Linked DNA regions of Chroococcidiopsis sp. TS-821. The protein of the gene in region 1 interacts with the protein of each later gene in a pairwise test. Links are inferred from orthologs where the notes say so. Each region holds a gene or a part of one and is shown on either strand. Other genes may lie near its edges.

The links. The genes of interacting proteins can lie anywhere in the genome.
Region 2: the proteins of B1A85_RS08960 (region 1) and B1A85_RS04155 interact in binary tests that used the Escherichia coli proteins (3 or more experiments, as listed by UniProt). The link is inferred for Chroococcidiopsis sp. TS-821 from one-to-one orthologs.
Region 3: the proteins of B1A85_RS08960 (region 1) and sfsA interact in binary tests that used the Escherichia coli proteins (3 or more experiments, as listed by UniProt). The link is inferred for Chroococcidiopsis sp. TS-821 from one-to-one orthologs.

Annotation. Positions count from the first base shown.
Region 1 is NZ_MVDI01000002.1:304,846-307,811, reverse strand. What follows is about bases 8-2,948. They hold B1A85_RS08960 (glutamate-5-semialdehyde dehydrogenase), read left to right. Parts: upstream 8-796; coding sequence 797-2,101; downstream 2,102-2,948. Other genes in these bases: B1A85_RS08955 (isochorismate synthase MenF), read right to left, coding at 2,093-2,948; B1A85_RS08965 (M48 family metalloprotease), read right to left, coding at 8-451. Outside these bases: more of B1A85_RS08965, read right to left, coding at 1-7; more of B1A85_RS08955, read right to left, coding at 2,949-2,966. UniProt on the Escherichia coli protein: Catalyzes the NADPH-dependent reduction of L-glutamate 5-phosphate into L-glutamate 5-semialdehyde and phosphate. The product spontaneously undergoes cyclization to form 1-pyrroline-5-carboxylate.
Region 2 is NZ_MVDI01000001.1:883,509-886,322, reverse strand. Bases 19-2,807 are described here. They hold B1A85_RS04155 (sulfate/molybdate ABC transporter ATP-binding protein), read right to left. Parts: upstream 2,027-2,807; coding sequence 1,010-2,026; downstream 19-1,009. Other genes in these bases: chlP (geranylgeranyl reductase), read left to right, coding at 2,594-2,807; B1A85_RS04160 (ABC transporter substrate-binding protein), read right to left, coding at 19-923. Also shown: more of B1A85_RS04160, read right to left, coding at 1-18; more of chlP, read left to right, coding at 2,808-2,814. UniProt on the Escherichia coli protein: Part of the ABC transporter complex CysAWTP involved in sulfate/thiosulfate import. Responsible for energy coupling to the transport system.
Region 3 is NZ_MVDI01000009.1:122,205-125,156, reverse strand. What follows is about bases 8-2,934. They hold sfsA (DNA/RNA nuclease SfsA), read left to right. Parts: upstream 8-1,079; coding sequence 1,080-1,790; downstream 1,791-2,934. Other genes in these bases: B1A85_RS19105 (serine/threonine-protein kinase), read right to left, coding at 1,845-2,934; B1A85_RS19115 (cupin), read left to right, coding at 437-883; B1A85_RS19120 (glucose-6-phosphate isomerase), read left to right, coding at 8-114. Also shown: more of B1A85_RS19120, read left to right, coding at 1-7; more of B1A85_RS19105, read right to left, coding at 2,935-2,952. UniProt on the Escherichia coli protein: Binds to DNA non-specifically. Could be a regulatory factor involved in maltose metabolism.

The sequences.
Region 1 (2,966 bases):
TTAATCCATTCACCGGATCTTCGCTACTCAGGATGAATGTCAGTGCTAAAAATAAGACAAACACCATTCCTAAAAGCAAAGTTATCGTTACGCCGGATGCTAGCGTTAAATTACTAGCAACACCTGCTACAGCAAGTTTAATACCTGCTTGGGCAGCACGTTTGGGTTTGCTGTGTTTGACATTGTTTAAAGACTCAAGCGCAAGTTTTGCCCATTTTTGGGCTTCTGGGTTGGGGTGGGTAGAGAGTTGTTTTGCTAGCGCGATCGCTTGTTGGCTTTGGTGTGTTTTTTGGTACGCTTTGACTAACCAAAATTGTGCTTGTAGATAGTATTTACTGTTATGGTCGATACTGCTGTTGCAATAGTTTTCTAGTATTTCTACTGCTTCGCGGTAACGTTGTTGTTGATAGGCTTCTATAGCAGTTTGTAATAATTCAAATTGAAGAGACATAAATTCGCCTCTATACGTTCTTGTCTTTATATATACCCACAACTTCAACGTTATATAGAATGAATTCGGGGAATTTTGATGAAGATTGTGTAAATTAAGACATTTAACAAGAGATTAAGGTACAGAGAATGTAGAGGCAAAAGGTCGCAAGTAAGAGGTAGGAAGTAAAACCCTCTCAAGTAAAAAAAATTTAGCTGGCGATGCACAAGCCACAAATACAAGGTATCCTTACTCTCATCTCACGTTTTAAGTGTGGTTTCCTTCCGCCTTCCTTCAATTAATCTAAAATTCCCATTTGGAGCAGTGATTGATAGGATCGTAGAGCAGTCATTAGTGTGAGTTTTTATGACTACTCAAATTGACCTTCCTTTAACTGCGATCGCCCGCAAAACTCGTGACTGCGCGCAAACATTGGCAGTTTTATCTACTGAAAAGAAGAATCAGGCGATTGAGGCGATCGCGCAAGCGTTAGAATCGGCGGCGGATGAAATATTAGCGGCGAATGCGGCGGATTGTGCGGCGGCTACACAAGAGGGAATTCCAAAACCTTTGTATCATCGGTTGAAGTTAGATCGGGCAAAGTTGCAAAGTGCGATCGCCGGAGTTCGCGATGTTGGGAAACTTGCCGATCCGGTAGGGGAAGTGCAGATTCACCGTCAGCTTGACGAGGGTTTGATTCTCAAGCGCGTCACTTGCCCTTTGGGCGTGTTGGGAGTGATTTTTGAAGCTCGTCCTGACGCAGCGATTCAAATTTCGGCTTTGGCGATAAAATCAGGCAATGGCGTGATTCTCAAAGGTGGTAAAGAAGCCCTTCGCTCGTGTGAGGCAATTGTGAAAGCGATTCATCTTGGATTATCGCAAACTGCAATTAGTCCTGATGCTGTGCAGCTACTCACTACCCGCGAAGCAACTTTAGAATTACTGCAACTCGATCAATTCGTTGATTTGATTATTCCTAGAGGTTCTAATTCGTTTGTGCGCTTTGTGCAGGAAAATACGCGCATTCCGGTGTTAGGTCATGCGGATGGTATTTGTCATCTTTATGTTGACCGCGCAGCAGATTTAAGTCAAGCAGTGGCAATTACTGTAGACTCGAAAACGCAGTATCCAGCGGCGTGTAACGCGATTGAAACCTTGTTAGTCCATGAAGCGATCGCACCTGCATTTTTAACGCTTGTCGCCCCAGCTTTGCAACAGTACAACGTTGAGTTACGCGGCGATGCTAGAACTCGTGAAATTCTAGACGATATTACACCGGCAACGGAAGCTGATTGGTCAACGGAATACAGCGATTTAATCTTATCGATTAAAGTTGTCGATTCTTTAATAGAGGCGATCGCGCATATTAATGAGTATGGTTCGGGACATACAGATGCGATCGTCACCGAGAATGCAGATGCAGCAGCGACTTTCCTCTCGCAAGTCAACGCGGCTGGCGTGTTTCATAATTGTTCGACGCGCTTTGCCGATGGTTTCCGTTACGGCTTTGGTGCTGAGGTCGGAATTAGTACGCAAAAAATGCCCCCACGCGGACCTGTGGGCTTAGAAGGTTTGGTAACTTACAAATATCAACTTGTGGGGAATGGACACATTGTTGCAACTTACAGCGGTGACAATGCCAAACCGTTTGCGCACAAAGATCTAGACTAAAGCTTTGAGCAATGCTTGAAGTTTGAGTTGAATTTCTGCAACTTCGCGATCGGGATTAGAACCAGCAACGATACCTGCGCCTGCATAAAGTTTAGCGCGATCGCGATCGAGCATGGCTGAACGAATGCCGACAATAAACTCGCTGTTTCCTTGCGCATCTAACCACCCTATAGGCGCAGCGTATAAGCCGCGTTCAAAGGTTTCATAATCTCGAATTTTCGTGCAAGCCGCATCGCGCGAGACACCTGCTACCGCTGGCGTAGGATGTAACGCCGCAACGATTTCTAGCGGGTGAACGTGCGTTGGCAGTTGGGCTTGAATTGGCGTCCACAAGTGCTGAATATTAGTAAGTTGCCGCAGTCGCGGCGGTAAGATTTGCGGTGTAATTTCCAATTGATCCAAGCACTGGGTAATAAAATCACTGACAACGCGATGTTCGTGTCTTTCTTTGGCGCTTGTCAGTAAGCTATTGGCTAGTATGGTATCTTCAGCTAAAGTTTTACCGCGCGGTGCCGATCCTGCGAGGGCGTCAGTGCTTAACTGTTGGTTGTGGATACTAATTAAACGTTCTGGGCTAGCACCAATAAAGTTTTGCCCTTTACCGTTACTGATAGCAAAGATGTAGCATCCTGGATGAATCGTGCGTAAGTTGTCAAGCGATCGCCACAAGTCTATAGGTTTTGCATACGTCACGTCGAGAGGATGCGCTAAAACAATTTTCTGGAAATAACTCGACTCGATTAACTCTAGGCAAGATATAATCGATTTTTTAAAATTCTTAATATTTTGTTCTTTGTTGCAGATGATTGAATTAGTGTTATTGATTGCAGTTAATGTGTGTTTTAAGAAATTTATCGTTCTAATT
Region 2 (2,814 bases), on another replicon or contig:
TTATCTAATGGTTGCTGCTTAGCATTTAAGCCTAAATGTGTAACTACATTACTTTTTTCTTCTAGTGCCTGCCAACCGTTAGACTGCGCTTGCTGTTTTAAACTCTGCACTTGTTCTGGGTCAAAGGTTTGATACGCGATATCGACTTGACCCGTGCGGAAAGAATTAAATAAGTTTGCCGAACTCGACAAAATCTGAAAGTCGATACCCTGATTTGCCGGTTTTTCGCCCCAGTACCGATCGAACACATCCATCCGAATCAAATTCGGCGTGAACTGGACTAAGCGATAAGGACCTGTTCCCACAAACTCGCGCGGTTTAAATTTTCCTGTACCAATTTCGTAAGCTTGCGGCGATACCGCGCACAATCCGGGAAACGCGAGTAACGAAGGAAACGGGGCAAAAGCATTTTTGAGTCTAATTGTGAGTTCGTATTCTCCTGACGCTTGTACCGAATCGACGACATCCGATAACAAAGAGGCTGGTTTTCCGCCGTTTTGAATAAAACGATTGAGCGAAAATGCCATTGCTTCGGCATTAAAGGCAGTACCGTCATGGAATACGACGCCTTGACGTACAGGAATTGTATAGGTTAATCCATCTGCACTCACTTGCGGTAAAGCAGTTGCGAGTTGAGGCACTAATTCACCTGTACCAATCTCGTACGTGTACAGGCGATCGCTCAAACTCGTCATAACATTAGAACCTGCTAGTTCATAATTATCGGCGGGGTCGAGCGTACGCGGTCTGAGTGTTGTACCAACAACTAAGCGGGCGCTATTTCCAGCGGTTGTATTGACTGTTGAAGAATTTGTTCCTGGCTGCGGGTTGTTACAACTAATAACCAAAAAGCAGCACAACAGCGATAGCCCGATAAATTTTCCTAGCGACCACAAGCGCTTGCGAGATACCAACCAATTCATAACGTTTGACTATCCTAGAGCAACCATTAGCTATGAGTCGCAAGCTGTAACTTGGTTCCCCCTGCGGATAAGCTAACGGCTAGTAACTAAATTGAATAGTATAGCGGAAATGATTTGGCATCTTTGGGTTTTACGTAAACTTTTTCTTGCGGTTGCAGTTGTAATTCATCAAAGCGATCGCGACTTAAGTGTGCTGTAACTACCTGTCCGTCATCTAATGTCAATTCGGCTTGAATTTCCCAACCTAGGTGAATAATCCGACTGACCCGTGCGGATACCGTTGTACCATTTTGCTCGCGTTGTACAATCACGTCTTGCGGACGCAAGAACATTTCTGGATGTGTAGATTCAAACCCGTTACCTTGAAAAATATGCGATGTACTTGGTAGCACATTCACTGGTCCAATAAAGCTCATGACAAACGCCGTCGCCGGATGATCGTAAATTTCTGCTGGCGTACCGATTTGCTCGACGCGACCTTTATTCATCACCACGATTTCATCCGAAACTTCCATCGCTTCTTCTTGGTCGTGCGTCACGAATACGGTGGTTACGTGAACTTCATCATGCAATTTGCGCAACCAAGCGCGTAAATCTTTGCGGACTTTGGCGTCGAGGGCGCCAAATGGTTCGTCGAGGAGAAGTACTTGCGGCTGCACTGCTAGCGCCCGTGCTAAAGCAACGCGTTGTCTTTGACCACCCGATAGTTGTGAGGGATAGCGATTTCCTAAAGCACTTAGTTGCACCAGTTCAAGTAATTCGTCTACTCGGGCTTTAATTTTTGCTTTCGGTGTTTTGCGAATTTCTAAAGCAAAAGCAATGTTTTGTCGCACGCTCATGTGCTTAAAGAGTGCATAGTGCTGAAACACAAATCCAATATTGCGTTCTTGCACGCTTTGATAGGTCGCATCTTTACCTGTCAGCCAAATTTTGCCGCTATCGGGTAGTTCTAAACCAGCAATCAATCGCAATAACGTAGACTTACCCGAACCTGATGGTCCGAGTAACGCTACTAACGAACCCGATTTGATTTCTAGGCTGACATCGTCAACAGCCCGAAAACTGCCAAACTGCTTTGATACGTTTTCAACTACAATACCCACGGTGAGCAACCTCTGGAGGAAATATATGGTGATGATGCACTAAGCTGGAAAGTTTCTACTGAATGTCTATAAAGCTAGATTCAGCTTTTGAACTGAGAGCTAATCTCCGGTTTTTTGATGGGGTTACTGTAGTTTTATATCATATAAAGCTTTACTTGTTGCGTTTTGTATCTTTACAAGATCTTAGTTTTAATGTAAAGATTTCATGTCGATCAATATTTTTGTTACATAAAATACAGATTTTTATAAAACCAGAGATTGCCGATTTGAGGAGAAGATATAGGTGTTTCACGTCCCCGACCCCTGTATATAAGATAGGTGGGCATAATTAAATATCAGACACAACAAATGTTGTGTAACAAGTAATCGGCAATAAATATCTGGTTGACCAATTACCAGTTACCAATTACCAGCCCTTAAGTTATGTTTATTTTTACCGAACTCATCTTAAGTATCAAAATATTAAGGTCTGTTGCATTTCAGTCACATCTTCACAAAAAGTCGCTGAGCAAGCCAAAAGTCCGTGATACGATGCTTTTCTAGCTCATGAAGATTGGGAGAAGACCTTTGACACTACGGGTTGCTGTTGTAGGCTCAGGTCCAGCTGGTTCTTCAGCCGCCGAAACCTTGGCAAAAGCTGGAATTGAAACATATTTGTTTGAACGCAAGCTAGACAACGCCAAACCATGTGGCGGAGCAATTCCGCTGTGTATGGTGAGTGAATTCGATCTACCGCCGCAGATTATTGACCGTCAAGTGCGGAAGATGAAGATGATTTCCCCCTCAAA
Region 3 (2,952 bases), on another replicon or contig:
GACCAAGTTGAGACTATTTATAAAATCTTGCGTCACCTCTATGCAAACAAACGCGGTGTAATTCTCAACGGTAACTTCGGCGAGCCTGGTAGTTTAACGGTGACAGTTAATTAGGAGCAGAGGTCGGAGGTCAGGGTAATAGAAAATTTAAACCCCAATTGACAAAGCTTAGCGAATAAAATCGCCGCAGTCGCAAGTCACTTTTGGTTCTAGAGGAGGACTATATCAAGTAATTTGTAATTCGTAGTTCGTAATTACTGCGCAAGATACCTATGGTTCATAGAGGAGGGTTATATTAAGAAGTCTGCTCTTTGAACCCTGTGCTCTGACATCTCACTCCATACCATACTTTGGTCACTTTTGTTCATTTGTAACAACTGTTTATAAAAAAGTGGCATAAACTTGAAAGGAAGTTTTGAAATCGATGGGTGCTGGTATGAGTTCGGTCAGGGGTGTCGAAATTCGTCTGCTATCAGCAGTAAAAGGGGGTATGACTGAATTTTATACCCCTCAGTCAAGTCACGAAACAATGCTGGTACAGATTCCACCAAATACAATTGACGATCTTTTTGTTCATAAAACACAAACTGACCAACTATTGGTAGTCAAAGGAAGTTTTGTATTAGTGGTGTTAGTGAATCGCCGTTATCAATACATACCCTTGAGCGATCGCAAACCTACGGTAGTCAAAATACCCCCAGGCGTATTGCACGGAGCAATAAATTTATCTCCTGAACCTTGCGTATTAGTCAATGCAGTATTGCGTCATCATCCTGCAGCTGATAAAGACTACCAACCGCACAAACCACCGTTTCCGTATGATATCGAAGCAGCAAAGGCAGTTTTAGCAAGAGATGCACAAGCAGATCGGGCGATCGCATAGAAATTCAGGAATTAGTTAAATCACCCAGGTGCAGCCTTTTCATAGGGTAGGAAAAAAAGAGAGTAAATCAAATCGCGTTAGCTATTATACCGTTTCACTTTAAAGTTAATACAAATAGGAAGCTTCAGGAGAAATGATTTGTAGTTTTCATTTAGTGAAATGGTATTACAGTAGTAACGTGGCTCTTGTTTAATTAATGATTCTTTACCGCTATCCAACGTTGTATCCTGGTGTGTTGCTGAAACGCTACAAGCGGTTTTTTGCTGATATTCAGTTGGAATCTGGTGAAGTTGTTACAGCGCATTGTCCAAATACTGGACCAATGACAGGAATTAGTCAACCTGGTAGTACTGTACAGGTATCTTATAGCGACAATCCAAAGCGATCGCTGAAGTACACCTGGGAAATGATTCTCGTCAACGACAATGAGCCTACTTGGGTAGGTGTGAATACAAGTTTACCGAATCGGATTGTCAAGTTAGCCCTAGAACAAAATTTGTTTCCTCAATTGGGAAGTTACGACCAAATTCGCTTTGAAGTTCCCTACGGTATAGACACCAAAAGTCGCGTCGATTTTGTGTTGACGGGCGATCGCACAACATACATCGAAGTCAAAAGTACCACTTGGGTAAACTGGCGAACCGCGTTATTTCCTGACACAGAAACAACACGCGGACAAAAACATTTACGCGAACTTACCGCATTAATACCAGCAAGTGATGCAGTGATGTTGTACTTTATCAATCGCGGTGATTGTACCGCGTTTGCACCTGGAGATAGCGCCGATCCAATTTACGGTCAACTATTGCGCGCAGCGATCGCATTAGGTTTAAAAGTACTACCGTGTCGCTTCAACATTACCCCCGAAAGTATCGAGTATTTAGGATTAGCTGAACTAAAAATCTAAACTCAAGTTGTCCATCATTAAACAAACACCAATTACCTGTTACCTATTACCACTTTAGAAAAGAGTTGAAAGTAAAAACAGGATTCCCAAGTGCCAAACGACAAGGTTAACAGCAATTCCTGTTGTAATTCCGGCGATCGCCCAGCGTTCTTGATACTTTTGAAAGTGTTCAATACTTTCCCAACGGCGACTTTTCCACGCCCATTCATTACCTTTAACACCAAGGGCGATCGCCATCCAAAATCCAAATAGCGGAACCCACGCCAACAGCCCTATCCACACGCGATTCGCGACTAACCAAAATGGTGCAAGTAAAAAAGCGCCCCAGTTCCAGCCTTGAATTTCTGCGGGTACAGTTATCGATGCATTAAATAAACCACCCTGACCAGAGTTATTTACTAAAGTAGTTGCATTAAGCACAATGTCTGATTCTAAAGCAGCTAGCGCTTGACGCGCACAACCAAATCGTTTTTCTAGTGCAGGTTCAGTCATTTTCTGCAACCAACTCACCAAACTAGGACTACAATTTACCAATTCTGCAAATTGCAGTTGTAAGTTATGTTGCGGCAATTCTGCGGGCGTTATCCCAGTAAGTAAATGAATTAAAGTTGCACCCAAAGCATACAAATCCGACGCAGGAATGGCTTTACCGCCAAATTGTTCTAGTGGTGTATAACCATAAGTTCCAATAATTGTGAAAGTTGCGCCTGGCGATACAGTTTGATCTTGAACTCCACCAAAATCAACTAAATAAACTTTATTGTCATCACCCCAAATTAAATTACTCGGTTTGATATCGCGATGAATGACTGGCGGATGTAACTCGTGGAGGTATGCCAAAATATCTAATACCTGTGTTGCAAGTTGGCGGATTTGTGCTTCACTCCAACGTTGTTGCAGTAAATGTGCGACTGATCTACCAGGAATGTACTCTTGAACGAGAACATAAGCAGATGCTTGCGGTTCCAACCAAAACTCATCTCGATATCTTGGAATTTGCGGATGATTCAACTGCTGAAGTACCTGGGCTTGACGTTCAAAGAGTTTTAACTCTTCCCAGTGTGTAGCTTTTGTGAAAGTTAGTAGTTTAATAACGACAAGCGTTGTTGGTCGTGTCGCCAGATCGACTGCTAGCCAAGTTTGCTTGAGTAGCGAATCTTTG